DNA from 2 places in the Leptolyngbya sp. NK1-12 genome. Region 2 is predicted to be linked to the other one. Evidence: riboswitches for the same ligand, from Rfam matches in the RefSeq annotation. Region 2 holds a riboswitch; the other holds the start of a gene.

Region 1 (15,349 bases), 3.1 Mb from region 2:
TACTGGCTCACTGGGGACAATCCCAAGTTTTTGACCGATTGTGGTCGCTGGCCAGTATTTTGTTACTAGCCATGTTCACGGCCTTATTCTCATTCAACTTCTGGGCTGGTTAACGATAAGAGCTTTTCCATCTTGAAGCGCTCAAACTGCACGCCTTTTCGGATGACCCATTCGGTTTCTAGAATTTGGAAGCCCATTTTGAGAAAGAAATGCTTGGAAATGCGGCTGGCTTCAGTGTAGAGGCGGGAATTGCCCTGCTGAATTGCCGCTGCTTCGAGTTGCTGATAAATTGCGCTGGCGCAGCCCTGGCGAGCAAACTGACTAGAGGTATAGAGAAACGCCACATGCCCCGATGCTTCGAGCTGACCAAAAGCGACAACTTGATGCTCCACTACGGCTACCAGGGTTAAACCGCGACTCAACTGTTGTCGAAATGCCTCGATCTGCTCTGGATAGGAAGCCCAAATAGCTACCTGCTGAGGATTATAGGCGCTAGAGCCAGTTCCAATCACCGCATCTCGAAACACTGCGACGATAGCTTCGGCATCCGAGGGTTGATAGGGACGAATGATCATAAGCATTGGGGCTGTCTCAAGCAAGTTTGAAGATGTCCATTGCCGTCAAATTCAGGGTACCAATCGATGAAATGATGGGTGTATTCCCCTGAAACCTGCCCATTTCTTGATAATCGTCTTGATGATTGATTAATTCCAGTACAATCACCACTTGGCGTTCTGGGTCAATCAACCAATATTCTGGAATGTTGCGTTTAGCATACTGTGCTCGTTTACGGTTATAGTCACGCTCTCGATTACTCTGGCCCGGACTGACGACTTCAACCACCAAACGAGGTGGCGGCATTTCCAAGGTAATCGTGAGACGGCGCTGCGTTAGCGGCAAATGTTCCTGGCGTAAGACCACGAGATCCGGATAGCGGTTGGCAGCATCACCGGGTTGCAGGACGGGTACTTGCAGCTCACAGGCATGGGGATGAACCAATCGCAGCGGAATACCCGCATTGACCAACTTCAGAAACAGAAAATTGGCGATCGAAAGATTAAACTCGGATTCGGGCGGCAATTCGATTAACTCTCCATCAATCCATTCATAGCGGTTGTCCAGATCGGCGCTGTGCGACAAATACTCTTGAAAGGTAGAGAATTGGGGTTTGGCTTGAGTCATCCTGACCTCCACAATTGGCTCAACGCCGCCTTACTTCACCGCCATCTGCCGCGACTGCACTTCCAGATACAGCAGCAATGCATTCACATCGGCTGGGTTAACGCCACCAATGCGAGAGGCTTGACCAATCGTTAGGGGTTTGACCTGGGCCAGTTTTTCGCGGGCTTCTTTAGATAGGGTATCGATGGCGTGGTAGTCCAGATCGGCGGGTAGAGGCCGGTTCGACTGACGGGCAATTTGATCGATCTGATGCTGTTGGCGCTGCAAGTAGCCCGCATACTTGATGTCGATTTCCGCTCCTTCCCGTTCGGCGGGTACGAGACTGGGGTTGCCGAGATTGTAGCGATTCAGATCGACATAGTGGAAGCCGGGACGCCGCAGCAAATCGGCTAGCGTAATCGAGCCTTTGATTGCCTGTTGGGTGTCGGCCACAATCTGCTGACCAAGCGGCTCATGCTCTTTGACGCGAGTGGTGTGCAGGCGTTCTTTTTCGGCAACAATGTTGGTCTGTTTGGTTTGAAACAACTGCCAACGGCGGTCGTCGATTAGGCCGATTTCGCGTCCTAAGGGCGTCAGGCGCTGATCGGCATTGTCAGAGCGCAGCAGCAGGCGATATTCCGAGCGCGAGGTCAGCATCCGGTAGGGTTCGCGCAGATCTTTGGTACAGAGATCGTCGATCAGGGTGCCGATATAGCTCTGCTCGCGGGGAAAGACGATCAGATCCTGTCCGCGTACCAAACGAGCCGCGTTGATTCCGGCCACGAGTCCCTGAGCGGCAGCTTCTTCGTAACCCGTGGTGCCGTTAATTTGCCCTGCACAGAACAGGCCAGAGATTTTTTTGGTCATCAGCGTCGGGTAGCACTGGGTGGCAGGCAGGTAGTCGTACTCCACGGCATAGGCCGGACGCAGCATGACGCAGCTCTCCAGACCGGGCAGCGAGCGCAACATTTGTAGCTGGAGATTTTCTGGCAAGCCGGTCGAGAAGCCCTGGATATAGAGTTCGGGAATATCGCGGCCTTCGGGTTCAATGAAGATCTGGTGCGATTCTTTGTCGGCAAAGCGGACAATTTTGTCTTCGATGCTGGGGCAATAGCGCGGTCCTTTGGCATCCACCCACCCACCGTAGACCGGCGACAGATGCAGGTTCTCCCGAATCAGCCGATGGGTTTCAGCCGTGGTGCGAGTCAGGTAACAACACATCTGCTCCCGCTCGACCCAAACTTCTGGATCAAAGCTAAACCAGCGAGTTTCGGGATCGCCGGGTTGGGGTTCCATTTTGCTGTAGTCTACCGAGCGGCGGTCTACTCGTGCGGGAGTGCCGGTTTTCAAGCGTCCGGTTTCAAAGCCGAGGCGATTCAGCGTCTCGGTCAAGCCTTCGGCGGCAAACTCACCGGCTCGGCCCGCTGCCATTGATTTGTTACCAACCCAGATGCGCCCGCCCAAAAAGGTGCCTGTGGTCAACACCACCGCTTTGCACTCAAACGCGACGCCAAAGTAGGTTTCCACTCCAATCACTTCGTCATTGGTCCCCAGCACCAAATCCGTCACCATGCCTTCGCGCACCGAGAGGTTGGGCTGATTCTCCACAATCGTTTTCATCACGGCGGCGTATTCCCGCTTATCGGTTTGTGCCCGCAGCGCCCACACAGCAGGTCCGCGCGAAATGTTCAGCACCCGCTTTTGCAGATAGGTGCGGTCTGCCATTTTGCCAATTTCGCCGCCTAGGGCATCCACCTCGTGGGTCAACTGCGATTTCGCCGGACCGCCCACTGCCGGATTACAAGGCTGCCAAGCAATTTTGTCGAGGTTCAGGGTCAGCAGCAGCGTCCGACAGCCTAAGCGAGCCGCCGCCAGTGCCGCTTCACAGCCGGAATGCCCAGCCCCAACGACAATCACATCAAAATAATCTTGGAAGGTAACGGCAGACGAGTTCATGGGGTTTATGCTTGGTTTGTGCTGGAATTGCGGATGCTATTACTATTTTCGATGTTAGCGGTTGGGTCGGCAACTGTTGGGGGTGGGGGTGGATGAGTGAGGGGTGAGGGGTGGGGGGTGAGGGGTGGTTGAATCTATCAAGTTTTTTGACATTCTTCGGAATGTGGTGAGTCCGCTGGCTGAATGCGGTGCTACAATCGGTTCGCATAGCTAGGGGTGCCTGAGGCTTTTTTCCAGGCTGAGATTACACCCTTAGAACCTGAGTCCGGCTAGCACCGGCGGAGGGAAGCTGTCTACAACGAGGAATTAAATATGCGAGCTGATTGGATTGCCAAGCGGCAGGGGCACAGCAATGTGTCGCAAATGCACTATGCCCGTCAAGATGTGTTCACGGAAGAGATGCAGTTCGTGGCGATGCGCGAAAATCTGCCGGTCGAACTGATTCGGGATGAAGTGGCGCGGGGGCGGATGATTATTCCGGCGAATATTAACCATGTGAATTTGGAGCCGATGTGTATTGGGATTGCTTCTAAATGCAAAGTGAATGCCAATATTGGTGCCTCGCCTAACTCTTCAGATATCGAAGCGGAATTGGAGAAGTTGCGTCTGGCCGTAAAATACGGAGCCGATACGGTAATGGATCTGTCTACGGGCGGCGGAAATTTGGATGAAATTCGTACTGCTATCATCCAAGCTTCGCCTGTACCGATTGGAACGGTGCCGGTTTATCAAGCCCTAGAAAGCGTCCACGGCAGAGTGGAAAACCTGACGCCGGATGACTTTTTACATGTAATCGAAAAGCAGGCGCAGCAAGGCGTGGACTACATGACCATTCATGCGGGCATTTTAATCGAACATTTGCCGCTGGTGCGAAATCGGCTCACGGGCATTGTTTCGCGAGGAGGCGGCATTCTAGCCAAATGGATGCTGCACCATCACAAGCAAAATCCTCTCTACACTCACTTTCATGACATCATCGAAATCTTCAAACGCTATGATGTGTCGTTCAGCTTAGGTGACTCGCTGCGTCCGGGTTGCCTCCACGATGCCTCAGATGCGGCCCAGCTCGCTGAGCTAAAAACTCTAGGACAGTTGACCCGCAAAGCCTGGGAACACGACGTGCAGGTGATGGTTGAAGGCCCAGGCCATGTGCCGATGGATCAAATCGAGTTCAACGTCCGCAAACAAATGGAGGAATGCAGCGAAGCGCCCTTCTATGTCTTGGGTCCGCTCGTCACCGATATTGCCCCCGGCTACGACCACATTACCTCGGCGATTGGAGCGGCCATGGCTGGTTGGTACGGCACGGCAATGCTCTGCTATGTGACGCCGAAAGAACACCTGGGGCTACCCAACGCCGAAGATGTGCGCAACGGATTGATCGCCTACAAAATAGCAGCCCACGCGGCAGATATCGCCCGCCACCGAGCTGGAGCCAGAGACCGAGATGATGAATTGTCGCGTGCTCGCTATCAGTTTGACTGGAACCGTCAGTTTGAGCTGGCCCTTGATCCAGATCGCGCCCGCGAATACCACGACGAAACCCTACCAGCCGATATCTACAAAACCGCAGAGTTCTGCTCGATGTGCGGCCCCAAGTTTTGCCCAATGCAGACAAAGGTGGATGCAGAAGCGCTGACGGAGTTGGAGAAGTTTTTGGCGAGTGAGGCGGTGGGGATGAGTTGAGGGAGATGGGGAAGTTGAGGGAGATGGGGAAGATGGCGGCTCGTGAGCCTCGCCGAACGGGGGAGATGGGGATGTTTATACGGATCGGCTCATTTTGAATCGCTGAACCTTCGGACGGATGCAGCTCAGGGGAGAGCAAGAGAGCGGGAACGGTCCTAATCGTTTTGACGGAGGCTATACATTAGCAGGAATACAGAACCCATAACATAGAGTCCTGAACAAACTCCCTCATCTCCCTCGTTCGGCGAGGCTCACGAGCCGCCACCTCCTCCATCATCCCCATCACTCCCACCTTCCCCACTTCCAGAATGACGATCGCCTGTTTTCGCAAACTTACTGAGCTCCTACCATCTAGCCCCGTGGTGCTAGCAACCGTGGTGCAAACGCAGGGATCGGTGCCGCGGGAAGTGGGTGCCAAAATGCTGATTGGAAGCGATGGGTTCACATTCGGCACGATTGGGGGCGGAGCCGGCGAGGCAAAGGTGATTCGGCAGGCTGAGCAGGTGCTGGAGACAGGTCAAAAACAAATGGTGATAGTCGATTTAACTGGCGCAGCCCATCGAGACACACAGGGCATTTGTGGCGGCATGATGCAAGTGTGGCTGGAGCGTTGGACAGGCGCAGCAGCACAGACATTAGCACAGCAAATTTTGATGCGCCTAGAAACCGGACAAACGGCGACGTTGGTAATACCATTTGAGTCAAATCAATCGCCTTATTTAGTTGATACAGACGTTGGCGTTCTCAGTGGAAGCGCGATTAATGACGAAAATACATTCATAGGAACGTTACAACCACCTCCTACATTACTAATTGTTGGCGCAGGGCATGTCGGTATGCAGTTAGCCAAAATAGCTGATATGATTGGCTTTCAGGTGATGGTGCAGGATGACCGCTCGGAATGGGCCAATTCTCAACATTATCCTCAAGCCACGAAGATTTTTGCAGAACTGACAACGGCACTGACTGATTTGGCAACTCATCCGCAGCTATTTGCGGCTTTAGTGACACGTGGATATCAGTATGATCTAGCCGCGCTAACGGGTTTACTGCAACGCCCAATTCCTTGTCGCTACATTGGTATGATTGGCAGCAAGAAGCGCGTTCGGCAGGTCTTGCAGACGGTTGAGCAAAACGGCATTTCTCGCAGCCAACTGCAATCGATCTATGCTCCGATTGGTTTGGATATTGGTGCGTTAACACCAGAAGAGATCGCCGTCAGTATTGCGGCTGAATTAATCTGGGTACAGCGCGGCGGCAGTGGTCGTCCTTTGTCAGAGAAGTCAGATTAGAATCATGCAAATCATGCAACCTATCCACGCGGTTTTTGCTGCTGTTCCCCATAGTTACGGGCTTGCTGCACCAGCGTTGTCAAAGCTGGGTCGTTCCAATCGTTAATGCGTGTTCTAAACCATAGCTCGTGTAGACCCGATGTCACCAGAAATATGGTTTCACGTAGCGATAAAAGCGTTTTGTCGATCCAGGGCAGGGCCGGCAGTGGAGCAACATGCGGCACGACGCGAAACCCTTGAGACTGGAAATCTAGCAGCGAGCGCCACATGTGGGGACCGTCAGTCACTAGTAGAATCTGCCGGATGCCCTGCGGTTGCAAAACAGCAGATGAGAACAAGGCATTTTGTGGAGTGGTGAGAGAGCAGTTTTCGCCATCTAGAGCCGTGGGTGGAATGCCTTTAGCTGCTATTTGCGCCAGCATTTGCGGTGTATCGTTAATGCCGCTAGAAAAAATCAGCGGTGCTCGCTTGGCTCGCCACAATCTAGCCGCTGCATCTACCCGTGCTGCTTGCCAACCCGGACCACGCCCTAAAATCACGATCGCCTCAACAGGTGTACCCGGATCCGACGGCAATCCCAGCGTCAGCACCCGATCGCTAATTGATAGCCCAATCAGGATAATCACCGTTAACCCCATCAACCAACTCAAGCGCGCAGCCCGATGCCGTTTTCGCCACCCCAGCCAGCTCAGTCCCGCCACAATTGCCAGCAGCAGTGCCAGCAGCAGCGGCAACCGTAGCCAGTCCAAGCTGCCCCAGCTAATGATCAGAGGAACTGCACTAAAGGGGCGATTGCATTGGGGAGATTCAAACATAGGGGAATCTTTGAATGGGGAATCTTTGAATGCCAAATTTTTACCACAGGCCAGGTATCGGCCGAGCAGGCGGCTGGGTGCTGGCAGCTTCGGCTAAGCAGTCCCGGTAAACCATCGTGCCATTGACCTCAACAAATGCTTCGTTACCCTTTGAAGCGAGGGTAGTGATGCCGTCCGAATAGCGAATACCCGAACCCGAAACCACCTGCGGCAAAGTGAGGGTACGACCATCGAGCACTAGCTCAACACTGTCATCCAAATAGTGAGCCGAGAAAGAGCGGCCATCCCGGCACTGATAGGTCACCCGCTGGGAAGTAGATTGAGATGAAGAAACAGCCTGTCCCACACAATTGCGATAGGTTTGCTCCCCGTTTTCCTCGATAAACGCCTGATTGCCCTTAGTAAAGAGAGTGATCTGACCATTCGAGTAGCGAGCACCCGAAGCCGACACCACACTCGGCAGCGTCACCGAGTCAGCACCGCGCATTACCTGAGCCGCATCACCCGCATACTCAACCCGAAACGAACGCCCCGCCTCACACTGATACTCCACCAGCCGCACCTGAGCCTGAGCCGACAGAGGCATTGCCATCAACAAGGGAAGGGCCACTGCCCCATATTGAACCCACTTCATCACACACTTCTCCAAAGATTGTTTGAAGATTGAACTTGCAGCCGCCAGACTAAACCATTCCAATTTACCTTTACATCCTGAGACCCAAAAATCAGCCCAAAAGTTGCTGTCTTCCCTATCTCCCCCACCTTCTCCACCCCCTCTAGCCTTTCCCTTCAACTCAAAACTTAAAACTCAAAACTCAAAATTCAAAACTTACCCCCTCTCCCAATCGGAGGATATTTCCAATCCGGGTTGCAACTCATACTCATAATGACTATGATTTAGATATGGAGTGAAAGGAAGCTTAATTTGGTTGGTTGTATTTAGTTGATCGTCAGCTGATCAGATGATCAACAGCTTGAGAGGACTATCTGCTGGACGACATGAGATAGGCAGCTCTAGACCTCAATTCAGTTTTGAAGTTTAAGTTCGATAAGGAGAGTTTCTGATGGCTCACAATCTTGCGCCATTACCCTATGACTATGCGGCACTGGAACCCTACATTGATGCGCAAACCATGCAGTTGCATCACGACAAGCACCACGCTGCTTATGTGAACAATCTCAACACCGCTCTGGCTAACTATTCAGACTTGCAGGCTAAATCGGTCGAGGAGTTGGTGGCTGATTTGAACGCCGTGCCTGAAGCAATTCGGACAGCAGTTCGCAACAATGGCGGTGGTCATGTCAACCACACGATGTTCTGGCAAATTATGCGTCCGAATGGCGGTGGAGAACCGACTGGTGCCTTGGGAGACGCGATTAGCTCCACCTTTGGTGACTTCGATACCTTCAAGCAGCGGTTCAACGAAGCGGGGGCCAAGCACTTTGGCAGCGGCTGGGTTTGGCTAGTGATCAGCCCCGAACAAACGCTGCAAATTACTACCACACCCAATCAAGACAGCCCGATTACCACTGGTGCTAAGCCCATTTTTGGCAATGATGTCTGGGAACACGCCTACTATCTGAAATACCAGAACCGCCGCCCAGAGTACCTGGATGCTTGGTGGAATGTGCTGAACTGGGAAGAAATTGAACGTCGATTTGCTGCAATGCGTTAGGACCACTGCCAAATGTATTCTAAGCAATGGCGCAATCGGCAGAACAACTGTATAAGTTAAACATGGAGTCAAGGAGATACATCAGCTATGACTGCAACGCTACAAACTCAACAAACCGTGGTTGAAACCCTCAATCGCGAGCAAGCTAATGCGTTAGTCGCCTACCTCAACTACAAAAAGTATCACTGGCTCACCTATGGACCCCTGTTCCGTGATCTGCATTTGCTATTTGAGGAACAAGGCGCAGAAGTGTTTGCCATGATCGACGAGTTGGCAGAACGCAGCTTGATGCTAGATGGTGCCCCCGTGGCCGATCCCGCTGATTATCTACCAACCGCAACCGTGCAGCCCTCGACGGGTAAACTGGCGGTACGGGAGATGGTGGAGGAAGCAATTGCCACCCACGATCGAATCATCCAAGAGATGCATCAGGATGCAGAAATTGCCACCGAGGCTGGTGATATTGGTACGGCAGACCTCTATACTCGCTTAGTGCAGATGCATCAAAAGCATCGCTGGTTTCTGAAGGAAATCCTCAAGAAAGGCGACGGGTTAGTGTCCTAACCAATTGGCTGCTCTGAAGCAGATTTCTTCTCCAACTCATTCCCTAGTTGAATAGATGTCTTGCCCCTGATGTGCCGAATTGGCAGCAGGGGTTTTTTGTCGCTTGTGAATTTGCGGTAGAAGAAATAATCTGAGTCTAATCAATCACTGCTCGGCGTCGGAGAATTCCTCCAACGTTTGGGCCGATAGGAGATTGGAAAAATCCTAGCCTTGGACCATTTTGATCCCAACTTGGCGCAATTGCTTGACTTGGAGTGTTTGACTTGGAGTGCTTGACTTGGAGTGCTTGACTTGATCCACTGTCTCAACGTCTTCTTCTGAATTGATATGGGATACACTACCTGGTATTCAGACAGTTTGGCCTTCATGGATTCAACCCACTCCTCAGGGCGTCCAGCCCGCTTCTATGCTTGGCTTTCGATTGTGGCCTCGCTCGTGATCATTACGCTCAAAACACTGGCGTATCTGGTTACGGGTTCGGTGGGGCTGCTGTCGGATGCCGTGGAGTCGATTGCCAATGTAGTAGCGGCTGGAGTCGCACTGTGGGCGTTGACCTTAGCCAGTCGGCCTCCCGATGCAGTGCATGCCTTTGGTCATTCTAAAGCCGAATATTTCTCCAGTGCGCTAGAAGGCGTTTTGATTCTAGTCGCAGCAGGTGGGATTGCAGTTGCGGCAGGTGGACGGTTGTTTCATCCCCAACCTTTAGAGTCGGTAGGACTGGGTCTAGTTCTAAGCATCGTTTCTTCGGGTATTAATGCAACCGTGGCGTGGATTTTGCTGCAAGCCTCGCATCGGTTACGATCGATCACCCTGCGGGCCGATGCCTATCATCTGCTGACCGATGTGTGGACTTCGATTGGGGTGATTCTAGGAATTGTGGTGGTCAAATTGACCGGCTGGCTGGTGCTGGATCCGCTGATTGCGCTAGGAGTAGCAGCCAACATTGTCTGGACGGGCATCAAGCTGCTGCGGGAAACGGGGTCAAGCTTGCTGGATGCAGCCTTACCGACCGATATGCAGGAAACCATTCTGTTGATTTTGGATGAATACAAACGGCAAGGCATTCAGTTTCATGCGTTGCGGACGCGCGTAGCCGGATCGCGGGGTTTTGTTTCGTTTCATGTGCTGGTGCCAGGGCAATGGACGGTGCAACAAGGCCACAATCTTTGTGAAGCAATTGAGCTGGCTTTATTAAAAGCGCTGCCTGGAATTTATGTGATGACGCATTTAGAACCGTTAGAGGATCCGGCGTCCTGGCAAGATGAGCAATTAGATCGGCTGATTTCTCCAGATTCGAGTGGAAACGGGTGATGGCCTAGGCCGGTTTGAGCCGATGGGCGCAGTAGGAAGAGGCAATGACTAAGCCTCCACCGATGGATTGGGCAAGACTGAGCTGTTCACCCAGGATCACAATAGCGCTGACAACTCCAAACACAGGAATTAGGGCGATATAGAATGCCGCATGGCTGACCGGCAGGTTTTGCAACGCAATCAGATAAAGCAAAAATGCCAACGCATACTGCATGATGCCGGAGCCGATTGCCAATAACCAAAAGGGCCAAGAAATTCCAATTGCGCTGATTTCGTAGTTGGGATTCACCACAGATAAAATTCCAAACCCGCTTACGGTCGCGATCAAACCTACGAGCTGCTGGGACGAGGTAAGCTGTAGCGGATCGACAGTCGAAATCTGCTTTTTGCTCAAAAGCACATACACCACCGCGAAGAGGGTGCCTAGCAGCACGAGTAAATCTCCCGTTAACGAAGCCTGATTCGCGCCTGCTGTATCCTGCAACATCAGCAGCACTATTCCTAAAAAACTGATGCTAGCCAGCAATACTTTGATTGGTGTTAACTTCTCTCCCAAAAAAATCGCTGCAAATAGGATGGTCAAAATGACTTCTGAGGAGCCAATCAAAGTTGCGTTGCTGGCGGTTGTCAGTTGCACCCCAAAGATGCTGACCATGTAAGCCAAGGCAGGTTCAAATATACCGGCTATGCCTTGCTGAAGCTGATGCCAGGAACAGGGAAACTGACGATTTTGCAAGTAACAAGCAGTGACTAGAAACCCAACACTAGCGCTGAGTTGGATGATCAGCAGCGTAGTTGGGGCAATTTCTGAGAGGGCAATTTTGGTCAACGTCACCCCGACCCCCCAGCAAAAGGCATAACTGAGGGCAATGATAGTTTTTTTCATGATGCCATTCTGATTCGACTAATCGGATTCAACTAAGCGACAGTATTGCTGTTCCACAGGGCAGCGATCGCCCGGACACACTTCCTCTTCACAGAGGCGGCAAATGGCATAGGCCCTTAGCTCATCGGTAGTCATGGCTGCTAGCATTTTTTCGAGCAGCTTCGTCAACTGCTTCCGCTCAGCGGCAGACAAAGACTGAACTGCAACCTGCAACTGCTGACGGCGCTCCGCTAGAATGGCTCGGCGTCGTTCAAATCCGGCTTCGGTAAGAAACAACGCCAATGTTCGCCCATCTGTTCCAGCTCGACGCTCTACCAAGCCTTGTGTCTCCAATCGATCAATTAAACGCACGGTGCCTGGATGGGATAGGTTGAGAATTTGCCGTAATTCGTTAATCGAGAGTCCTGGTTCTGCGCCCAACGTGACCAGTGCCGCAGGCGTTTCACCTCCTCCCGTATTGGCCGTTACCACCGCATTCAAAGCATCTACGATGCTCAGAGCCAATGCCCCTAGTAGATTCAGACTTCTTTCCTCATCCATAGCGCCATCAGACCACTCTTATCCTATATGTATGCATTATGCATATTTTTAATGTCGGTGTAAAGGAAAAATCCTTGATTTTGAAATTTTGGATTCGGTGTTTTGACTCCTGATTGTCCGCCAAATCTCTAAAGAGTCAAATTATGTCAGTCCTTAGTTTTGAGTCAACTTCTGACTCCTGACTCCTAACTCCTAATCAATCACCACTCCGCAAAATCCCGGCAAAACTGCTCCAGTGATATCTGCCGAATTCTCGAATCATCCGCAATCGCAGCTCGTTCGGCCGCCGTATTGTAGCCCCAGGTCGCTAAGAAGAGTTGAACATCCTCTAGATCGGGCAGTTGCTCCACGACTTGTAGCGTCTTCAACCGGTCTTCCACAAACCAGAATACGGCATCGGGTTGCTCGGCTTTGAGCTGGCGCAAAATCTGGTGTTTCGGCAGCTTCACTTCTTTGCCAAAGATGCGTAAGTTTGATAAATCAATGTCGTACTGCTGCAAGAGCTGCTGAATGAATCGCCCTTCTTTGGTGCTGATGATGACCACTTGAATGGAGTTGAGCCAAAGCGTCAGTTGCTCTGCCACACCAGGATAGAGGTACTGCTCAGCCAGCCAGCTTGTCGGATCGGAGGCAATCCAGTGGTCACGAATGCCGTCTACTTCGGCGGCTAGGATAGCAGCACTGAGTCCTTCCTGCTTCAGCAGCTGCTGGGCTAATTGGTCCCAGTCCTGCGCCATTTCGGTTTCGCTATAGCCGGTGAGCAAGGCCCGCAGCAACAGCGGCATTTCCCACCCCGTAGCAATCAAAGGCCGGACGCGATAGAACTGCTCTGCTAAACCAATTGGCGGAACTGGATCAGTGAGTTGCCAGAGGTGGCAGTAGGCGCGCCATGCGGTTTGGAAGTATTCCTTCATGCCGTCGCACAGCACGCCATCATAGTCGAGGGCTAGAACCGTAGGGGGGGGATTGACCATAGTTAACGCTATCGCTCGCTCACACTGCTTTAACCCTACCGTAATTTTTAGAGTATCCAACACCCTCTCAGAGAGGAATCGTGTATTGAACAAACATTTGAGTTGGAAAGACAAGATTGATATTTCGCAAAGGTTTACACCACGCTGAGCGGCTTTGCAACTGAACGAGAACCATTCACAGATTGATAAAATGCGCTGTGAGGTAAAATTCGGCGCACTTCTTCTAGAGTGGTGATACCGCTAGTAACTTTAGCAACCGCGCCCAAACGAAACGAATAAAAGCGATCTTCGTTGAGATAGCGCCGCAGATGAGTAAGGCTACCTTCGTAGATGAGTTGCCGAATCGTGTCATCAATATGGATCATTTCGATCACCGCTTCCCGCCCCTGATAGCCAGACTGAAAACAGTGGGAACATCCTCGGCCCTTGCGCCAGTTTTGCATGTAGGCGGATTCGAGCGGTAGTCCCAAAAACTTCAGTTCGGCGGTAGTGGGCCGATAGGGAGCGGCACAGTGAGGGCAGACTTTCCGCACCAGCCGCTGCGCCACAATACCCAACAGCGCATCGCTGATCAAGCCCGGATCTGGTCCAATATCACGCAGGCGCGGAACGGCCCCGATCGCATCGTTTGTGTGGAGTGTGGTGAGCACTAGATGGCCGGTGAGAGCAGCCCGCACAGCCGTTTCGGCAGTTTCGTGATCGCGAATTTCCCCGACCATGATGATATCCGGATCTTGGCGCAAAATGGCCCTTAGACCTGCAGCAAAGGTCATGCCAGCTGGTTCGTGCACCTGGGTTTGGGTGATGCCTGGCAGCACATATTCCACCGGATCTTCAACCGTGACGATATTCACCGATTCGGTGGCAATCGCCTGCAAGCTGGTGTAGAGTGTACTGGTTTTGCCAGAGCCGGTTGGACCCGTCAGAATCACCATCCCCTGAGGTTGCTGTAGCCAGGATTCGTAAATGGCCAACGTTTGTTCAGAGAAGCCCAAATCCTGAATCGTGGCAAAGGAATTTTGTTGTCGCAATAGCCGCAGTACGACTTTTTCGCCCGGTTCACCCTTGCGACAGCTCACACAAGGCAGGGTACTGACGCGCAAATCTAGCCCCTGTTCCTGCTGATCGACCATATACTTTTCGCCAATCCGACCATCTTGAGGGCGACGGCTTTCGGCAATGTCCATATCGCTCATCACTTTCAAAGAAACGATGACTTTGCGGCTGATATCGGGCGGCAGGGTGGTGATGTGACGCAGAATGCCATCAATGCGAAAGCGGACTCGCAGACCGTCAGGAGCCGGAGCTAGGTGAATGTCGCTGGCCCGGTTGCGCAGAGCACTCGAAATCAGGGCTTTAATCCGCTCGATTTGATTGTCCGCTTGCGATAAATATAGCTCGGCAACTTCACTGATATTTTCCCGCTCTAGTTCACCGGTTAGTGGATTTACTGTCACCGTATTGGTAATTCGATCCATATCCAGCGATTGCAGTCGGTGCCAGTAGGTGTAGCTTTTCTCAGCAATGGTCAGCAGTTTGATTTCCGTATTCAGCTGGTCCTTCAACTGCTGCACTACCGAACCCGTGAGCGTCACCGGGCTGCCCAGATAGTAACAGCCCTGCCACAGCAGCAAAGGCACGACCGGCGGCAGCGCTTCTCGCTTACTGAAGTGTCGCCAAAACCGATAGTTAACTTCTGGATCCAGCAACTCTAAGTTGACATGGCCGTTTGAGCCAACCAGTAATTCTAGTGCCTGTTCGCAGGTAATTTGCTTTTGCTTTAGCTGTTGCCACGCAGTTTGGTTGGTCAATTTTTCCGTTGAAGAATTCTCTGATTCGTTCGGCTTCTGATTCGTTTGCATGATTCGTTCTATTAATTGTTCTATGCTTGGATAAAGTAGCTGGTGAATCGCTCAGTTTGGTGGCTGAATTAGATTGCCTAGGGGGACTTTTCAAACGGATTCTAATTAGTGGATGAGCCAGCCGCAGCAGAACAGGGGCGGCCCTGGGCATCTAAACCAAAACAGGGCGTGCTGCTGGTTCCGCCGCTATAGATATCTAAGTTGCCCAGGTTGGTGTAGGGACTGAGGGGCGTTCTGCCATTGGTGGTAGCTGTGGTATCCGAGGAATTGGTTAGGCGCTGGTTGCCGCAAAGCGAGGTCAGGTTTACGGTCCTGCCGTCAGAGGTTTGCATGTAGCAGACGAGATCGACCTGATTAAAACTAGAGACCTGAGCCGTGGCGCTTTGAGATGCTAGAAGCAGAAATAAACCGGTCAACTGTAGGAACTTCAGCATAGCTTTGGTGAATGATTGAATGTTTTGTACTGACTTGCCGAACCTGACACACCAAACCAACTAACCTCCTGCTATCTCCATAACCGCCTGGGCCGAGAGACCAACTCCAATCAGAACGATACCCAGAGCGCTCAAAGTCGATAACAGCTTCACAGGCCGTTTTGGCACAGGTAAACGTTGAAACAGCGTTTT
Region 2 (15,349 bases):
GCTGCTAACCGCTCTGCGGGCGATCAAGGTGCGAGATATCGATGAAGCGTTAGTGATTCTGGCCAAAAACGACCGAGGAGGAAATTAAATGATTGTGCTCACCGACGAACAGACGATTGTGGTGCATCGCTTGCTCACCTGCATTCTGCTGAACGAAGCCTACCGATTAGCCGACGTAGAAGACGCGCTGCTGTGGCTATCCCCAGAAAATCGACAAATTCTCTGTCCTTTTGATTCGCTGTGGTCCAGGAATCTGGCGCAGGAAATTGTTAGAGAGCTGAGAAATTTAGGTTAGCTGTTATGGATGTGTAATGTTATGGATGGGTCAATGTATCGGCCTCGGTTTTCGGGTCGTTTGTTCGTTGGCGTGAGGAGTTCAACTGATTAGGACTTGGGTTCATGCTTGCTAAATACGATTAGGCAATGAGCTGAAGATGAAGCCATGCAAGCCAAATCTCAAGAGCAATTGTCAGTTACTGATGCCGAAGAGCTTGTGTCTTTAGCACGTAAACTGTGTATCTCGCTTCGTCAATTGGCGTTGTACTAAAGCAGGCGGTTCGCCTATCTTGGCGTTGATTGCTATGAGAAGGCATCGTTTGATCAAAACCACAGGGCGATAGTGTTGTAGACCAAAACAAGAAATTCTCTTCCCAAACTAATACATTTGTTCTACAATGCTGTTAATCAGCTTTGACACGCGGTTGGGTGCTGCCATCCAGACCCGTTCCGTTCAGTTTTTGCATATGTTTGTACTTTGCATATGTTTGTACTTTGCATATGTTTGTATTTTGTATGCGTTTGTAAGCTTCATTCGCAATTCAATAGCAACCGTCGGGCAGGCGATCAATCACGTCTGGAGGAATCACGCGCGCAATCAAAGCTGGCGTTTCAGGCCCTTGCATAATCCCTTGCATAACAGCAACGAGTGTGACCTATGGTGCAACCTCAACTTCCAACTTTCCCCCCCACTTATCCTGCCGATTCACCAACCTATTCTCCCGCTTATTCCTCCAATCATTCTGCCCGACCAAGACGCCGCAAGCAGAAAGTACAACGACAACGACTGGCGTCAGAACTGCTGCGCTGGGCTGCCCTGACTCTGCTGTTAGCGGCTGGCGGCAAAATGCTGGCTCGGCAAGAACTTGGCTCAGAAGCTAGTTCAGAAGCCTGGGTCTATGAAGCCCAACAGCCAGAAGCAGTGACCCAACCCGGTATTCAGGCCAACCCGTTTGCCAAATTACCAGATCTAGCCAACCAACTGATTCGCCCCGACCCTGACCTGCCCCACGATACGCCAGAGCCAATTGCCGCTGCCAACCGTTCGGTGGTGATGCTCAAGAGTGCTGGAGCCGTTGGTTCAGGGATTATTCTGTCGCCCGATGGTCTGATTTTGACCAACAGCCATGTGGTGCAGGGTAGCGGGGGACAATGGAAAGTCCGCTTATCCAATGCGCAGGAGTTAACCGCAACAGTGGTCCATCCGGGTCCAGGGCAAGGCGATATTTTTCGCGATCTGGCGCTGGTGCAGGTCAATGGAGTCACAAATTTGCCGGTGGCCAAACTGGCGATGGCGCAGCCTCAGGAAGGTGAAGCCGTATGGGCCATTGGCGCTCCCTATGCTCGACCTGAAGTAGTGACTCGTGGTGTACTCAAACGGTTGACTCCCGACGGAATTATTCTCACGAGCGCTGAAGTGCATCCAGGAAATTCTGGTGGTCCTTTGCTGAATCAAGGTGGCGAAGTCATTGGGATCAACACCGCCGTCAATCCAAACTTACCCGATAACGCCACTACCGTTGCAATTTCAACCGCCCTAGTACAGCAAAACTTGGCCGCTATGAAATCCGGGGTGATGACCGCTGAAGGTCCTGCTCGCCCGCCCCTGCCGCCTACGGGAATGGGGCCGGGTATGAGTCCCAACATGAACCCTGGTTTTGACCAATTTAGCGCGGGTGGAATGCCGCCTGGGGCCATCATGCCCGGTGGTAGGCCGATGATGCCGCCGTTTGCCCAAGGCGGCATGGCTGGACAGCCCTGTCCTTGAGTCGCAAATCCTTTTATGGCTGACCGCAGAAACGCAGAAGAGTTAAAGAGAAGTTCTTAATCTCCTCTCCGTTTCTGCGAGCATCTTCAATGTTTGGCTGTACAGACGTTAGTGAAGCACCAAAAGTTTATCCTCTGCCAACATCCACCGGCTCCACCTCATAGTCGCTATAATCGCGAATCTGGCTTTGAATCTGGCTGAAATCGAACAGCGCCCTGTTACCGTGTAGCGAACTACCCACGAAGCTGACAACTGCTGAGACCAACACAGATGCCGTAAAGCTAGCCAGCAGATCGCCCCCAAATGGAATCGTCAGCCAGGGCGTGAAATCAGGTTTGGGAAAGAACATTGCTCCTGCCACAATCCCGATTACCGTACTCCAAAACGCAATGCTGCCAGTTAAGCGCCGAGAATAGAAACCGTACACAACTGGGAAAAATGCGCCAGCACAAACCAGATCGGCCAACAGAAACAAATAAAGCACGTCATACCCCTGCGCCGCAATCCCGATTGCTGGAATCCCCACAGCTACCGTCAGAATCCGCGAGGCCCGCAGCAGTCCGCTTGAACGCATCTGGGGAAATAGCCGCATCAGGTCCACAGTGAAGACGCTAGCAATGCCATTCAACAGCGACGAGAGGGTACTCATCACCAGGGCCAGAGCCAGAACCAACACCCCCAGCATTACCCACAGCGGTAGCGACAGTTGCTGCATCAAGGAAAAGAAAGCACGGTCATCGTTGAAGCCAAAATGCATCGCCAATACGCCCAGCAGTCCGGCAATCAGGATCATCGGCATGATCGCCAGCGTCGAGTTGGCAAAGGCGCGTTTCACGGTGCTATCGGTGCGGCAGGCATAGACCCGCTGCCAGTTGCTTTGGTTAAATAACTCGGCGGCCACAATCGCAATAATTAAACTGGCTCCCATTTTGATGCCGCTACCATTCGCCACAGATAAGAGTTGGGGCGCATTGAGCTGAACCGGTTCGAGGGCAGCCTGCCAGCCGCCCAGGGCTACTATAGCCACCGCAAAACTGACTAGCAGCAGCGGCACAATCACCACAAACTGAATGGCATCGGTGAAGATAGTGGCGTCTAGCCCGCCGTAGATCGTGTAGATAAATGTGGCAGTAATCACTACCAGCGCGGTCCAACCCAGGGGCACATCGGCTAGAATCTGTACGGCTTTGGCAATCGCGGTCAACTCTGCCGTCAGATAAATGAACATGTAAAACACAATCACGGCCAGCGTCAACCCATACATGACATTGCCGAATCGATGTAAGACGAATTGATTCAGCGAGTGACCGCTGGGCATGAGGCGGCGAATACGTGGTCCTAACTGGGTAAACAGCAGCATTGGTGCAGCCGATCCAAGACAATAGCCGAAAATGCCAGCGATGCCGCTAGTGGCTCCCACCTGGGGCGGGCTAAACAAGATCCAAACTCCCATAGCCGACGAAACAATCGTGGCAAAGGCCATGCCCCAACCAAAGCGGTTCCGGCTGACCATAAAGTCGTCTAGGCTAATCGTGCGTTTACTGGCGTGCAGTAGCCCCAGCGAGGCAAATACACCCGCAGTCACGAGCGTCACTAACAGCGCAACGGCTCCAGTAGACATAATGCGATGTCCTTCCTCTAGAAAATCATGGTCCGCTAGAGGTGAACGATCACACCAGGCACACCCGAAACAACGGTGCACAAGCCAGCAGAGGAACGATCTAACCCCTGCTTGACCAAAACCGATGCTAGTCTGCTGCTACAAAACCGGCCAAGCCATTGCATGCTGCCATTGGCTCAACCGCGGCGTAGCGCTCTGGAGATGATACGAATCAACGCTTCCCTCCGCTGGCATTACCCAGACTCAGGTTCTAAGGGTGTAATCTCAGCCTGAATCGCCCTGCCTTGTGGCCAGAAAAATCAGGCACCCCTAGCTTAGCTGTTGATTGTACCACCCTCTGGGCCTAAATGGCTGATTTAGCGCAAGCTACCAGGGAATCCAGGTGCGGGCATAACCACTCCCTGACCAGGCGGAACCGCCACAAACGGTGCGGGGACACCCTGTCCATAGGGCGGCGCAGGCACCTCGGTGGTCCAATAGGGGGTAGTTGCTGCATTCCAGTTGTTGGCTGCCTTTGCCGTTGGGTTGGTTGCCGGAGTCTTGGCAATCTGCACATCGGTGTTGGCAGGAGGCGGTGTGAGGCTAGCCATGTGCTGTGGACAGAGCCGTTCCGTGCCAAAGCGAATGTAGGCATCGCGGTTATGGTAATAGTCGCCTGCTACCTGGTTTTTGTAGCGCAGGTCAAACAGCGAGCGGACACTCCAGTAGCCTTGTCCGGCTTCTAGCCAATTGCACACCTGCCGGCCAATCTTGAGGCGAGCCGTATTGTCCAGCCGTTCTCGTTCGGCAGCTTGCAATGCCTGAGAATAATCGTACAGGACATCGTTTTCAGCCTTAGTCCAGGCCACTTCTGGTACGGCTGGAGTACTGTCGGCTACCATCACCTCTGCTGGCACTTTCCGGATCACCAGAGCAGCCAGCGTAGCGCCCCGACGCGAAGCTCGCAGAGCAGAATCAACCGAGCGCTCACCCGCCGAAGCTTTGATAATTGGGAAAAAGGTGACTAGCGAACGAACGGCAGGCAACTCTTGCTGCAACTCCGAACTGTAGGGCTGATCAGGGTAGCGTTGGACATAGTCCTCCATTTCCTGCTGCAGCGTCAGCAACTGACCGACACGGAGCTGATTGACCCGCTGGCTGCTCAGTGCTTGATGGGCTGCATCTACCACTTCTAGCAAGTCATTGAAGCGATGGGCTTGCTGTTGGTGCCAGGGCAGCGGAGACTGGGCCAGCAGGTCTGCCAAGCCGTCAATTTGCTCGACATCTACGGCGGTCACTTCTGTCAGTTTTCCTTCAGTCACGGCTTTGGGTAGGTTGTTGGCCTTGAGCGTCACCCAATACTCAAAGGCAGCATAGCTCGTACCCAATACGGCTGTGATGGCAACAAAACTTGAAACTAACAATCTCCGAATCTTCACCGCTTTATCCCTTGATTCACTGTCCTATGTTGAACTTAGAGCCGAGTCAGCCCAGACAATGTTTGTTGCGTCCCACTTTTAAACCTGGACGGTTGCTAAAAGGATCGTTGTCCCCAAAAGAGGTTTTTTGCCTATCGTCTTCGCCGACCCTTATGTGCCGATTCCAAAACTGGATCAGCAACGATTGGTAGCCTGCCCCACTGGACCTAAACCGTTCTGCAATCATCATTCTTCTACATGTTTCCCAGACTACTGCCTTCTGCATCGGACGCTCAAGCATACAGAACAGGCTTCAAGTAAATTTGTTTTAATCCTGTCGAATGCTGAAGCTGATTTGATTTGGGTGGCTGTGACAGGATAGGGCAAGGATCCAGTGATTCCCCTGATTCAAACAGGAACACTTTGCGCCAAATCCATCCTACTCTACTTTCCAACCCCTCTGCCAGTCCCAAATTTCGCGAAAAACAAGGGGCTTTTTCTAGAAAACTGCTCAAATATGCAGGTATAAACTATTGCTCCAATTCAAGCAAACTGATTTTTGTTATTTCTGTGAAGCGAATCCTACAAGTTGTTCTAAAACCAGTCCACCTCCCCACCTACCTTACTGAGTTTCAGTTCTGACTCCTGACTCCTGACTCCCGTCGGCTGACGCTCTGGGAAGCCTGACTCCTGACTCCTCACCCTTTTCAGCTACCAGCCTCAAGTTCCATCCTGTCTTCGCAATCCTTCAGCCAGAGACCGCGTCGCCTCGACTGCTAGTTCTGCTGCTGAGCCACAGCCAACTGCCGTCAGGTGGCCATCAATCGCCAGCATCGACAAACCATGCACCAAGGACCAGGCAATTTGGGCCTGTTGTTTTGGCTCAGTTGCCCGAAGGGTGCCGCTCTGCTGACCGGCGACCAGCGTTTGCACCAACACATCGAACGTTTCTGCAGCAACCTGGAACAATGCTGGAAAAGACTGTGGATCAGCCCTGCCGGTTCCAAACATCACCCGGTAGTGGGCCGCATGGGTAACGGCATAGTCCACGTAGGCTACCCCAATCGCCTGGAGGCGCTCAACGGGTTCCAGATGACCGGCAGCCTGAAGCAACTGAGCTTTGAGAGCACGAAATCCCTCTTCAGCAACGGCTGCTAGCAAGGCTGCTTTGTCTGCAAAGTGTCGATAGGGAGCCATGCGCGAAACGCCAACCTGCTGTGCCACTTCTCGAAGCGTCAATGCTTCGACGCCTCGCTCTGCAATGAGCTGCAGGGCGGCCTGAATCAATGCCCGACGCAAATCTCCGTGATGATATTTCGGTTTTTTAATTGACCTTTGATTTGAATACTCTTTTGAATGGTCTGAAGTAGATGCCAACGCCCGATCTCCATTGCGTGACTACAGTTTCCTCCATTGTTTTTCCGCATGTTGACAATGTCAATTTTTTCGAGTTCAATGAATGTTGACAATGTCTACATAGGTCGAGGAGGCCGTTATGGTACTCGTTTCTGTGACTCGCTTGAGGCTCCGTTCGTTGCGCTATCTGCTGCCATTTTTGTGGTACGCCGTACCAGCAGCGCGGCAAGCCAAACAAGCTTCTGGCAATTTGGGTAGCCAGACTCGCGTCACAGGTGGATTGGTGTTCTGGACGTTAACCCTATGGCAAGACGAAACCGCTATGAAGACGTACCGCGACTCTGGTGTCCATCTGCAAGCTATGCCCAAACTGCGTCGGTGGTGCGATCAGTCAGCCTCGGCCCATTGGCAGCAGGAACTGGCTGAATTTCCGAGTTGGCCAGTAGCAGAGGAGCGCTTGAGAGAATTGAGTCGGAATGTGTGGCAGAGAGGGAGGTGAGGGGGAGATGCGACCGTGTACACCGATCTCGATCGCGACGCAATGTAAGGATTTGATCCCCCTTTTCTGAGATGCCCGCAGGGCTATAATCCCCCTAAAGCCCTACGGGGATGCGCCTTCGGCGTAGGATAAGGGGGACTTCAATCCCTAGTTGGTATGGGCTGCACCTACGGTTCCCCCTTTGGGTAAGGGGGGTTAGGGGGGATCTTCGACTTGTGTGTATACCGTAGTGGGGGAGATGGAGGTATGGATATGCGATTTCTTTCTCTGCTCAGATACCGATCTGGGGCTGATGTGCTGCACTAGTAAGTAGCGCTCTTTGCTGCTTCAGGAGAGGAGGTTATGTCGCAAAATTCTGGTTCACCCGGCTCGTCTGCCGCCAATCGGTGGGATGTGGGGCGATTTGTCAAAACCCTGTCCTATTTTGGAGTGGTTCCGTTTTTAAGTAATTGGGATTGGTTTCAGCAGTGGTTTGGCAGTCGTCCAGATCCGAAGGTGGATAGTCGTCGATTGGTGCCAGTTCAGTCATCTGGTGCAGTCGATACCGAGACCCAGTCAACTCAGCAGATTCTGGTAATCGGATCGACAAGTGCGGTCGGACAGCAGCTGGTACAGCAGTTGACTGCCCAAAACTATCGGTTTAGATCAATCGAGGTTGATGAGTTGTCCGAGCTAACCGATGGGCCAAATGGAGATGCTGTGATCTGCGATGCTGTGATCTGCTGTACTGAGGCATCCCAGAGCCGCGATGCTGCTTTGATTCGTCAGGTAGAAAACGGGGTGGTGCGGCAGCCAATTTTCGATTTTGCTCAGCCTTCGACCGATCTGCAAGAAATTTGGGGAGCACTGGATGATGTGGTGATGGGGGGCGTGAGTCAGAGCAGCATTCGCTTGGGCGATGGAGTGGCCTATTTTACTGGAGTTGTGTCTACGGCCAATTCGGGTGGCTTTGCCTCAGTGCGGACTCGCAATCTGGAGCCGCCGCTGGACCTCTCTGCCTACGACGGTGTGGAACTGCGCGTCAAAGGCGATGGCAAGCGTTATAAATTCATGCTCCGCAGCGAAACCCGCTGGGATGGGGTAGCCTATTGCTATTCCTTCGATACTGTAGCCAACGAATGGATCACGGTACGGATTCCGTTTTCGGCCCTAGTGCCGGTGTTTCGCGCCCGGACAGTTGCCAATAGCTCGGTGGATCCCAGCCACGTCTATGCTTGGCAACTGATGCTGAGCAAATTTGAGTATGACGGTGCCCTAAACCCACACTTTGAGCCAGGTTTCTTCCAACTGCAAATCCAATCCATTGCTGTATATCGCCATCGCCCATCCCGGATGGTGCTAGTGGGCGCAACAGAGGAAACCGAGCGACTGCTCCAAAACAGCGGCATTCCCTATACGATGATTTGCCCCAGCCAGGTTAACGAGATTCCCGGAGGTCAATTTCTGCAAGTTGCTCGTCAACCGCTTCAGGGCCAAGTCAGCGCTATCGATGTGGCAGCTCTCTGTCTGGCGGCGTTAGACGATTCGGCTGCCCGCAATCTCAGCCTATTTGTGACAGCCGCTGAAGGCAAATGTGCGGTCGGTGATTGGCATTGTTTGTTCAAGTCTGTTGCCAGCTAGCTGTCAGCTTCCTGCTGCAATTTCAGCAATCTATGCCAAACTGGCTAGATGAATCTGCGTCAGGAGTTTGACGGTTGACAGAGCACCAGCCTTCCCTATTCTCTGCGGCGGAGTTGAGCGGTTGCTATGCCGTCACTCCCAAAACCGAGTTGGAAATCAGTCGATCGGCTCTATCGGCTTGGAAGCAGCGAATTTTCGACTATCAGCAGCAGGTGAAACAGCAGTTGCCGATGCAGCAGGGCAGTTTGTTTAACTGGTCTGATCAACTGACCTCCAATCCTGCGCCTGATGTAATCGATCCGGACAGCCTCGATCCGTTTGGCTTACCGCAGCAAAATACCGAGTTTTGGCGCTGGAAGGCCGAGGACGCGGGTGTGGCAGCCCTCTATTTTGTGATCGATTACGAATGGCCGATTTTACTGTACGTGGGTGAAACGGTGAAGTCGAACCAGCGCTGGAAAGGAGAGCATGACTGCAAGCGCTATTTGCTCAACTATCGACAGGCGCACTATCAGTATCAACTTCAATCCATGTTGGGAATTGCCTTTTGGTCACAGGCTCCGGTCCAAACTCGTCCGCGCCAAAAGCTGGAATCGGCCCTGATTCACAAGTGGCGATCGCCGTTTAATAAAGAAAACTGGCAGTTTTGGAGTACTCCGTTTATTGGCAGTTAAATAATTGGCCACCAATATCTCAGCAGAACTAAGCCAAACGGCGCTGTAATCGTACTTTGATCTCCTGTTTAGGTCGGAGTGTGAAGGCAGCCCACGGTACAATTTCTTGGCCGGGTAGGAGTTCCAGATGGAATTGCTGCATCAGCGTTGCCAACACCAGAACCGCTTCCATCATGGCGAAGGCTTTGCCGATACAAACTCTGGAGCCACCCCCAAACGGAAAATAGGCAAAGGGCGGCAGGTGCTTGGCTAAATCGTTGGCCCAGCGCTCTGGCTTGAATCGGGTTGGCTCGTCAAACCAACGCGGGTCTCGATGCACAATGTACTGACTGATCACCACATTGCTGCCGGCGGCAATTGGATAGCCGCCAATCTCACAGTCAGAGGCGACATAGCGTCCCATCGCCCAGATGGGAGGATAGAGCCGCATCGCTTCTCGGATCGCCCAATCGGTGTACTGCAACTGCGGCAAATCGGCGGGAGTGGGAGGCCGTTCGCCTAAAACGGTTTTCAGTTCGCTCAGCAAGGTTGTTTCAACGTCTGGATGCTGACTCAACAGTGTCAAGGCCCAGGTTAAGGTGAGGGCGGTAGTCTCATGGCCGGCCAGCAGAAAGGTCATCACCTCATCGCGTAACTGCTGGTTACTCATGCCTTCACCGGCTTCATCGCGCAATGTTAGCAGAATGGACAGGAGATCACCGCGTTCCACCGGGTCATTACGTCGCTGTTCAATCAAGCGATAAACCAGCCGGTCTAGATCCTGCACGGCCCGTCGGTAGCGCAAATTATTGGGCGTCGGAATGGGATCGGGCAACAGATAGAGCAGCATATGCCGCGTGCGGAGGTCAAATTGTTGCTGCACCCGCAGCATCGCCTGCTCGATTTCGTGCATCGCCATTGGCACATCCGTACCGAAAAAAGCCTGAGTTGCCACTTTCAGCGTCAGTGCCATCATGTCTTGGCCCAAGTTGCGAATTTCGCCATTTTGCCAGGATGCAGTCAGCGTTTGGGTTTGCTCAATCATCAAATTGCCGTAGGCCGTGATTCGCTCTCGGTGAAATGCGGGCTGCATTAGGTGTCGCTGTCTCCGCCAAAAATCACCTTCACTGACTACTAAACCATTCCCCAAGACTTTCCCGACAATGCCCAGCAGCCGATCTTTGCGCATGTGGCTCTGTTGAGTCACTAAAATCTCCTCAATCGCATCTGGATGGCTGAACAAATAGGCTTTACGAAACCCGTACAGCGTCACCGCGTCGCCATACTCTCTGGCCCACTGAGTCAGGAAACCAAGCGGATCGCGGCTATATTCAGGCAAAACACCAACGAAGGGATGGCCTTTGGGTCCGGGAGGAGCCGGGTTAGGGCTAAGCAGTTGGGAAGTCATGGTCCACCTCCTGAGGGGTGTAGAGCAAACGGAGGGTTAGGTGACGTTTTCACTCTATCAAGAATCTGGAACAATGGCCTGCCCCAAATGGGTAGGTCTGCGGCTTAGGCGAAGCTCAAGATCTCAAACTCGGTTTGACCATAGGTCATGGTGCGATCAACGGCAGACAGCACCCGGTTATTCGCCTGATCAGACAGCAGACACTGACAGACCAATTGGGCCACATCAGCGCGGTGAATTGTACCGGCCACCGTCGGATCGGGAGTCAGCACGCCGTTGCCAGTTGCCGGTTCCGATTTCAACCCACCCGGACGAATAACCACATAGGTTAAACCGCTGGCGATCAAATAATTTTCTGCCTGCTCTTTTTCAATCAGTACTGAGCGTAATGTTTCCAGCGCTTGGGGCGGTAGGGCTACAGCGCTATTGCCACTCCCAATCGACGAAACCAGAATAAATTTCTGCACGCCAGCTTGTACAGCAGCGTCAATTAAATGTTTATTCCCCAAATAATCGGCCCGTTGACCATCTTTGGGTAGTCCTCCAATCGTACTGATTACCGCCTGAGGTGGATTGGCCGCCATCGCTTTAGCCATAGCAGCGGGATCGAGCGCATCGCCCATGACCACCTGAATTCCCATTGCCTCTAGTGCTGGACGGGTCGCTTCATTTCGCAGTAGAGCTGTAACAGCCAAAGACTGCTGGACCAGACAGTGGGCAACCTCCCGCCCAACGCCACGGCTTGCTCCGGCTAGAAAGATAGAGGATAGGTTGGTCATAGGGCTGTAGATTGATAAATCAAGTTGCTTTAGATCTTAGGAGATCTCTGGCGTAAGGGTGAAGCATTTGACAGATGTACTCTGCAACTAATAGAAAGCTTGTCACCCAAATGCTTCGCCCTTACAGAAACTGAGCGCCATATCCGGGTCGCTAGTCTGCTGGGGATAGGCAATGGCAGGCCGCTCAATCACGATCAGTTTGACGCCTAAGGCGGCTGCCACCTGTTGTTTGACGGCTTCACCCCCCGCTGTTCCAGACGCCTTTGTGACCACAGTAGAGATTTGCCACTGCTGCCAGAGGGCGGTTTCCAACGCAACTGAAATGGGCGGACGTAGGGCAATAATGCGGTCGGGTGTGAATCCGGCTGCTAGCACGGTCTCTAGGGCAACCGGAGACGGCAGGATGCGGGCAAACAAACAGGCTTGATTGTGCCAGGATGTAAATAAGGGCAGTGATCGATAGCCCACAGTCAGCAACACTCGCTGATTCACCAGTCGGTCTGTACTCAGCAACGCTGCAACGCTGCCGAAATACTCGATGCTTGGTTTAATCGCTGAATCTGTACCAGTATTCACTGGCGGACGCTCGTAGCGCAAGTAGGGAATTTGATAGCGTTCAGAAACAGTAATGGCAAGCTGGGAAATGGCTACTGCAAAGGGGTGGGACGCATCCAGGATCCGGTCAATCTGGTATTGCTGCAAAAAGTCTGGAATTTGCTCGATCGAAAGCTGACCCACCCAGATGGGCAGAGATGCTGGATAAAGCGAACGGGCCGATTCACTGACAACCGTTACCACACAGGGCAGATGCAATGCCATCATTGCTTCAGCTAATTCTGCGCTTTCTTGCGTGCCGCCAATCAACCAAATCGTCATGTGATTATCTCAAGCGGCGATCAAGATTACATTCATAATCTATCATTCCTATACCACCTACTGCTCTCGCTTCATCCAAGCTGATTCATGCATTGTGACAAAACAGCAAAGTGATGCGACAGATATGGCAAACAGTACAATAAAGCCAAGCTGCTTTCATCCACTGCTTCAAGCTAAATCTCATGCAAATCCTGATCACACCCACACAACTTGATCTCCCTGCTGGCACTGTCATTCGGGTTCCGGCAACCTGGCAAGAGTATCAGACGCTCGCTGACCAGCGTGGAGATGGATCAATTCCTCGCATGAAGTACTGCAATGGAGAGTTATTTCTGATGGTGCCGTTACCAGAGCATGGCAAGGATGCTAGTTTGATTGCTCGAATTATCGAAGTTTTACTCGATGCTCAAGGGCTGGAGTATGACTCCTTGACACCGATTACCATGACGTTGCCAGAATCAGGCGGCATTGAACCGGACTACTGTTTCTACATTCAAAGTTTGGATCAAGTCAGAGGCAAAAAACGAATCGATTGGCAGGTTGATCCACCTCCTAATTTGGTTTTAGAAATTGACGTTACCAACTACAGCAACGTGAATGATTACTTGCCTTATCAAGTGCCGGAGATATGGATGTTTAAGGGCAACAGACTCAACGTTTATATACTCGACGGTAACGCCTATTGCCTCACACAAGCCAGCCGCTATTTCCCAAGCCTTCAGCTTCAGACCATCGTAGATCAATATCGGCAAATTGCTTACGAGCAAAGCAGCAGTCAGGCAATACGACAATTGAGACAGCAGTTTCCTAGTTGAGGGGAATGTGGCTGATCTGATTTATAGCACGCGATGGCTATTGGGAGCTGACTATATGCTTTGGCAAACACATTGCAATCCTGCATGAACCGATCCAAAACTGCTAACCTAAATTTAATCTACATTGCCACACCTTCTAATTCTTCATCTGCTATTTCGTACAATTGCCGTAATCGCTCTAGTTTCTCCTGATCGGGATGCCAGAATCCGCGGCCATGAGCTTCTAACATTCTGCCAACAATATTCCGAAATGCTTCTGGGTTCGCTTTGCGCAGTTTCTCGGCCATCGCTGAATCGAGAGCATAGGTATCTGCGGCTTGGTCGTAGACCCAGTTATCTTTAAAGTCTGTTGTACCAGCCCAGCCAATCATCGTCGTCATTCGCTGTGAGATCTCATAAGCGCCTCCAGAACCTTGATTCACCATTGCTTCAGCCCATTTGGGATTGAGTAGTTTAGTGCGGTATTCCATCCGCAATAAATCTTCGAGTTTGCGGGGTGTGGTGTCGTTGGAAAAACTCTCGACAAAGCTGGCCGTCACCTTTTTGCCGCGCTGCATCTCTGCTGCTTTTTTTAGACCGCCGGTGTTGGCGTAGTATTCCTGAATATCGGTCAGACCATATTCTACCGAATCAATTTGCTGCACGATGCGTTCGGTCGTTTTGAGCAACGTATTTAGAACCTCTGGACGCGCCTGTCCCTTGTCCTTTCTGCCATAGCTAAAGGTATTGCGGCCCTGCCAGGTTTGGCCCAGCTCATCACCCGATTCCCAGTTGGCATCCACCACTCGGTCATTCACTAGCGAACCAAAGTCACCAGCCGGATTAGAGAATAGACGCGCCGAGGCATTCTCAACTCCCTGAGCCTGAAGCGCCAACGCATGTTTGCGAATAAAGTTCAGATCCTCTGCTTCGTCAGCAGTAGCGGCTCGTTGAAACAGATCATCTAATAGCTCGATGATATTTCCAAAACTGTCTCTAAAAATTCCCGATAAATTTGCAATTACATCAATCCGAGGATGATCGATCTCAGCCAAGGGCTTCAACTCATAGCGCACGATTCGCCCTGTTCCTTCTTTTACGGGTTCTGCACCAACTAATTCCAGCAGGATTCCCAGGGATTCACCTTTGGTTTTAATCGCATCTAACCCCCATAACATCACAGCGACCGTTTCTGGAAAAGTGCCCTGCTCGCGCAAATGCTGGTCGATAATTTTACGAGCGATCTCGCGCCCCCGTTCATAGGCTGCCGCAGAAGGCATTCGGTAGGGATCCAGGGCATGAATGTTGCGTCCGGTTGGCAAAACGCCGGGACCATCGCGTAGCAGATCGCCTCCTGGTGCGGGCGGAATATACTCGCCGTTTAAACCACGCAGCAAATTAGTCAGTTCATCGGTAGTTTGCTGGAGCAAGGTACGAATTAGAATGGCCTCATTGATGCGGTCTGACAGTTCTGGATCAATCTGTCGGCTCGGTTCGGTGGGCAACGCCTGAGCATGATAGTGAGCTAATGCGGTAGGCGAATCAACTCCGTTGACGATATCGGCAATCACCGTTTCGGGTAGCGTATCACCCAAATAAGCCTGCAAATATTGCCGCAGAGATTCGCTATCAGGCAATTCACCCAAAACATGCAGTCCGGCAGAGAAGAGGCGATTTTCTAAGACCTGCAAGTAGTCATAGAGCTGCACTAGATAATTTTGAAATGCTTGGTTACTGAAAAGCCTTGCATTTTCGGAGGTGAATTCGATGCCCAATCGTTTTGCCTCGGCAAAGGGACAGTCTGCTTCGAGGCCAGTATCGAGAATTTTTTTGCAAATCGCTTCTTTTAGCAGATAATTCTTTTCTGGATCCTCGCGATATTCGCTGATCAATTCCCGCAACGCCACCAGCTCTTTATACAGCCCAGCTCGACCATAGGGCGGCACATTGTAGGAAATCAGCGTCCCGTAACCACGTCGCTTCGCCAGGATCGATTCGGATGGATTGTTGGCGGCATAGAGATATAAATTCGGCAGGTTGCCCAGCAAAATATCTGACCAGGAATAGCCCGTATTGCCCAGGGGTGAACCCGGCAGCCATTCCACGGTACCATGCATGCCGAAGTGAATCACCGCATCGGCTCCAAATTCGTTTTGCAGCCATTTATAGAAGGCGGCGTACTGAGGATGGGGCGTTAAATCGCGCTCAAACATCAACCGCATCGGATCGCCTGCCAAACCCAACGGTGGCTGCACTCCAATCCAAACATTGCCCAGCGTCACTCCCCCCAGCAAATACTGCG

What was found. Region 2 has a riboswitch for thiamine pyrophosphate ahead of HJG54_RS11975 (sodium:solute symporter family transporter). Riboswitches for the same ligand answer to the same signal wherever they lie in the genome.
Region 1: another riboswitch for thiamine pyrophosphate. It lies ahead of thiC (phosphomethylpyrimidine synthase); the one in region 2 lies ahead of HJG54_RS11975 (sodium:solute symporter family transporter).

The regions. Positions count from the first base shown of each region.
Region 1 is NZ_CP053586.1:6,365,579-6,380,927, reverse strand. Features, by position in the region: gene HJG54_RS27410 (hypothetical protein) at 1-113, shown strand, start outside; gene HJG54_RS27405 (GNAT family N-acetyltransferase) at 90-581, opposite strand; gene HJG54_RS27400 (Uma2 family endonuclease) at 592-1,182, opposite strand; gene mnmG (tRNA uridine-5-carboxymethylaminomethyl(34) synthesis enzyme MnmG) at 1,213-3,117, opposite strand; TPP riboswitch at 3,320-3,421, shown strand; gene thiC (phosphomethylpyrimidine synthase) at 3,430-4,803, shown strand; gene HJG54_RS27385 (XdhC family protein) at 5,163-6,095, shown strand; gene HJG54_RS27380 (YdcF family protein) at 6,116-6,910, opposite strand; gene HJG54_RS27375 (MliC family protein) at 6,951-7,544, opposite strand; gene HJG54_RS27370 (superoxide dismutase) at 7,975-8,586, shown strand; gene HJG54_RS27365 (Dps family protein) at 8,674-9,150, shown strand; gene HJG54_RS27360 (cation diffusion facilitator family transporter) at 9,478-10,461, shown strand; gene HJG54_RS27355 (DMT family transporter) at 10,466-11,347, opposite strand; gene HJG54_RS27350 (MarR family winged helix-turn-helix transcriptional regulator) at 11,366-11,887, opposite strand; gene HJG54_RS27345 (HAD family hydrolase) at 12,088-12,861, opposite strand; gene HJG54_RS27340 (GspE/PulE family protein) at 12,996-14,723, opposite strand; gene HJG54_RS27335 (hypothetical protein) at 14,825-15,157, opposite strand; gene HJG54_RS27330 (nickel/cobalt transporter) at 15,218-15,349, opposite strand, start outside.
Region 2 is NZ_CP053586.1:2,841,500-2,856,848, reverse strand. Features, by position in the region: gene HJG54_RS11990 (hypothetical protein) at 1-88, shown strand, start outside; gene HJG54_RS11985 (hypothetical protein) at 89-295, shown strand; gene HJG54_RS11980 (S1C family serine protease) at 935-2,044, shown strand; gene HJG54_RS11975 (sodium:solute symporter family transporter) at 2,172-3,665, opposite strand; TPP riboswitch at 3,868-3,986, opposite strand; gene HJG54_RS11970 (hypothetical protein) at 4,022-5,083, opposite strand; gene HJG54_RS11965 (TetR/AcrR family transcriptional regulator) at 5,783-6,361, opposite strand; gene HJG54_RS11960 (DUF3291 domain-containing protein) at 6,558-6,917, shown strand; gene HJG54_RS11955 (CIA30 family protein) at 7,260-8,537, shown strand; gene HJG54_RS11950 (GIY-YIG nuclease family protein) at 8,612-9,211, shown strand; gene HJG54_RS11945 (cytochrome P450) at 9,240-10,598, opposite strand; gene HJG54_RS11940 (SDR family oxidoreductase) at 10,703-11,377, opposite strand; gene HJG54_RS11935 (cobalt-precorrin-6A reductase) at 11,480-12,253, opposite strand; gene HJG54_RS11930 (Uma2 family endonuclease) at 12,436-13,068, shown strand; gene bchH (magnesium chelatase subunit H) at 13,188-15,349, opposite strand, start outside.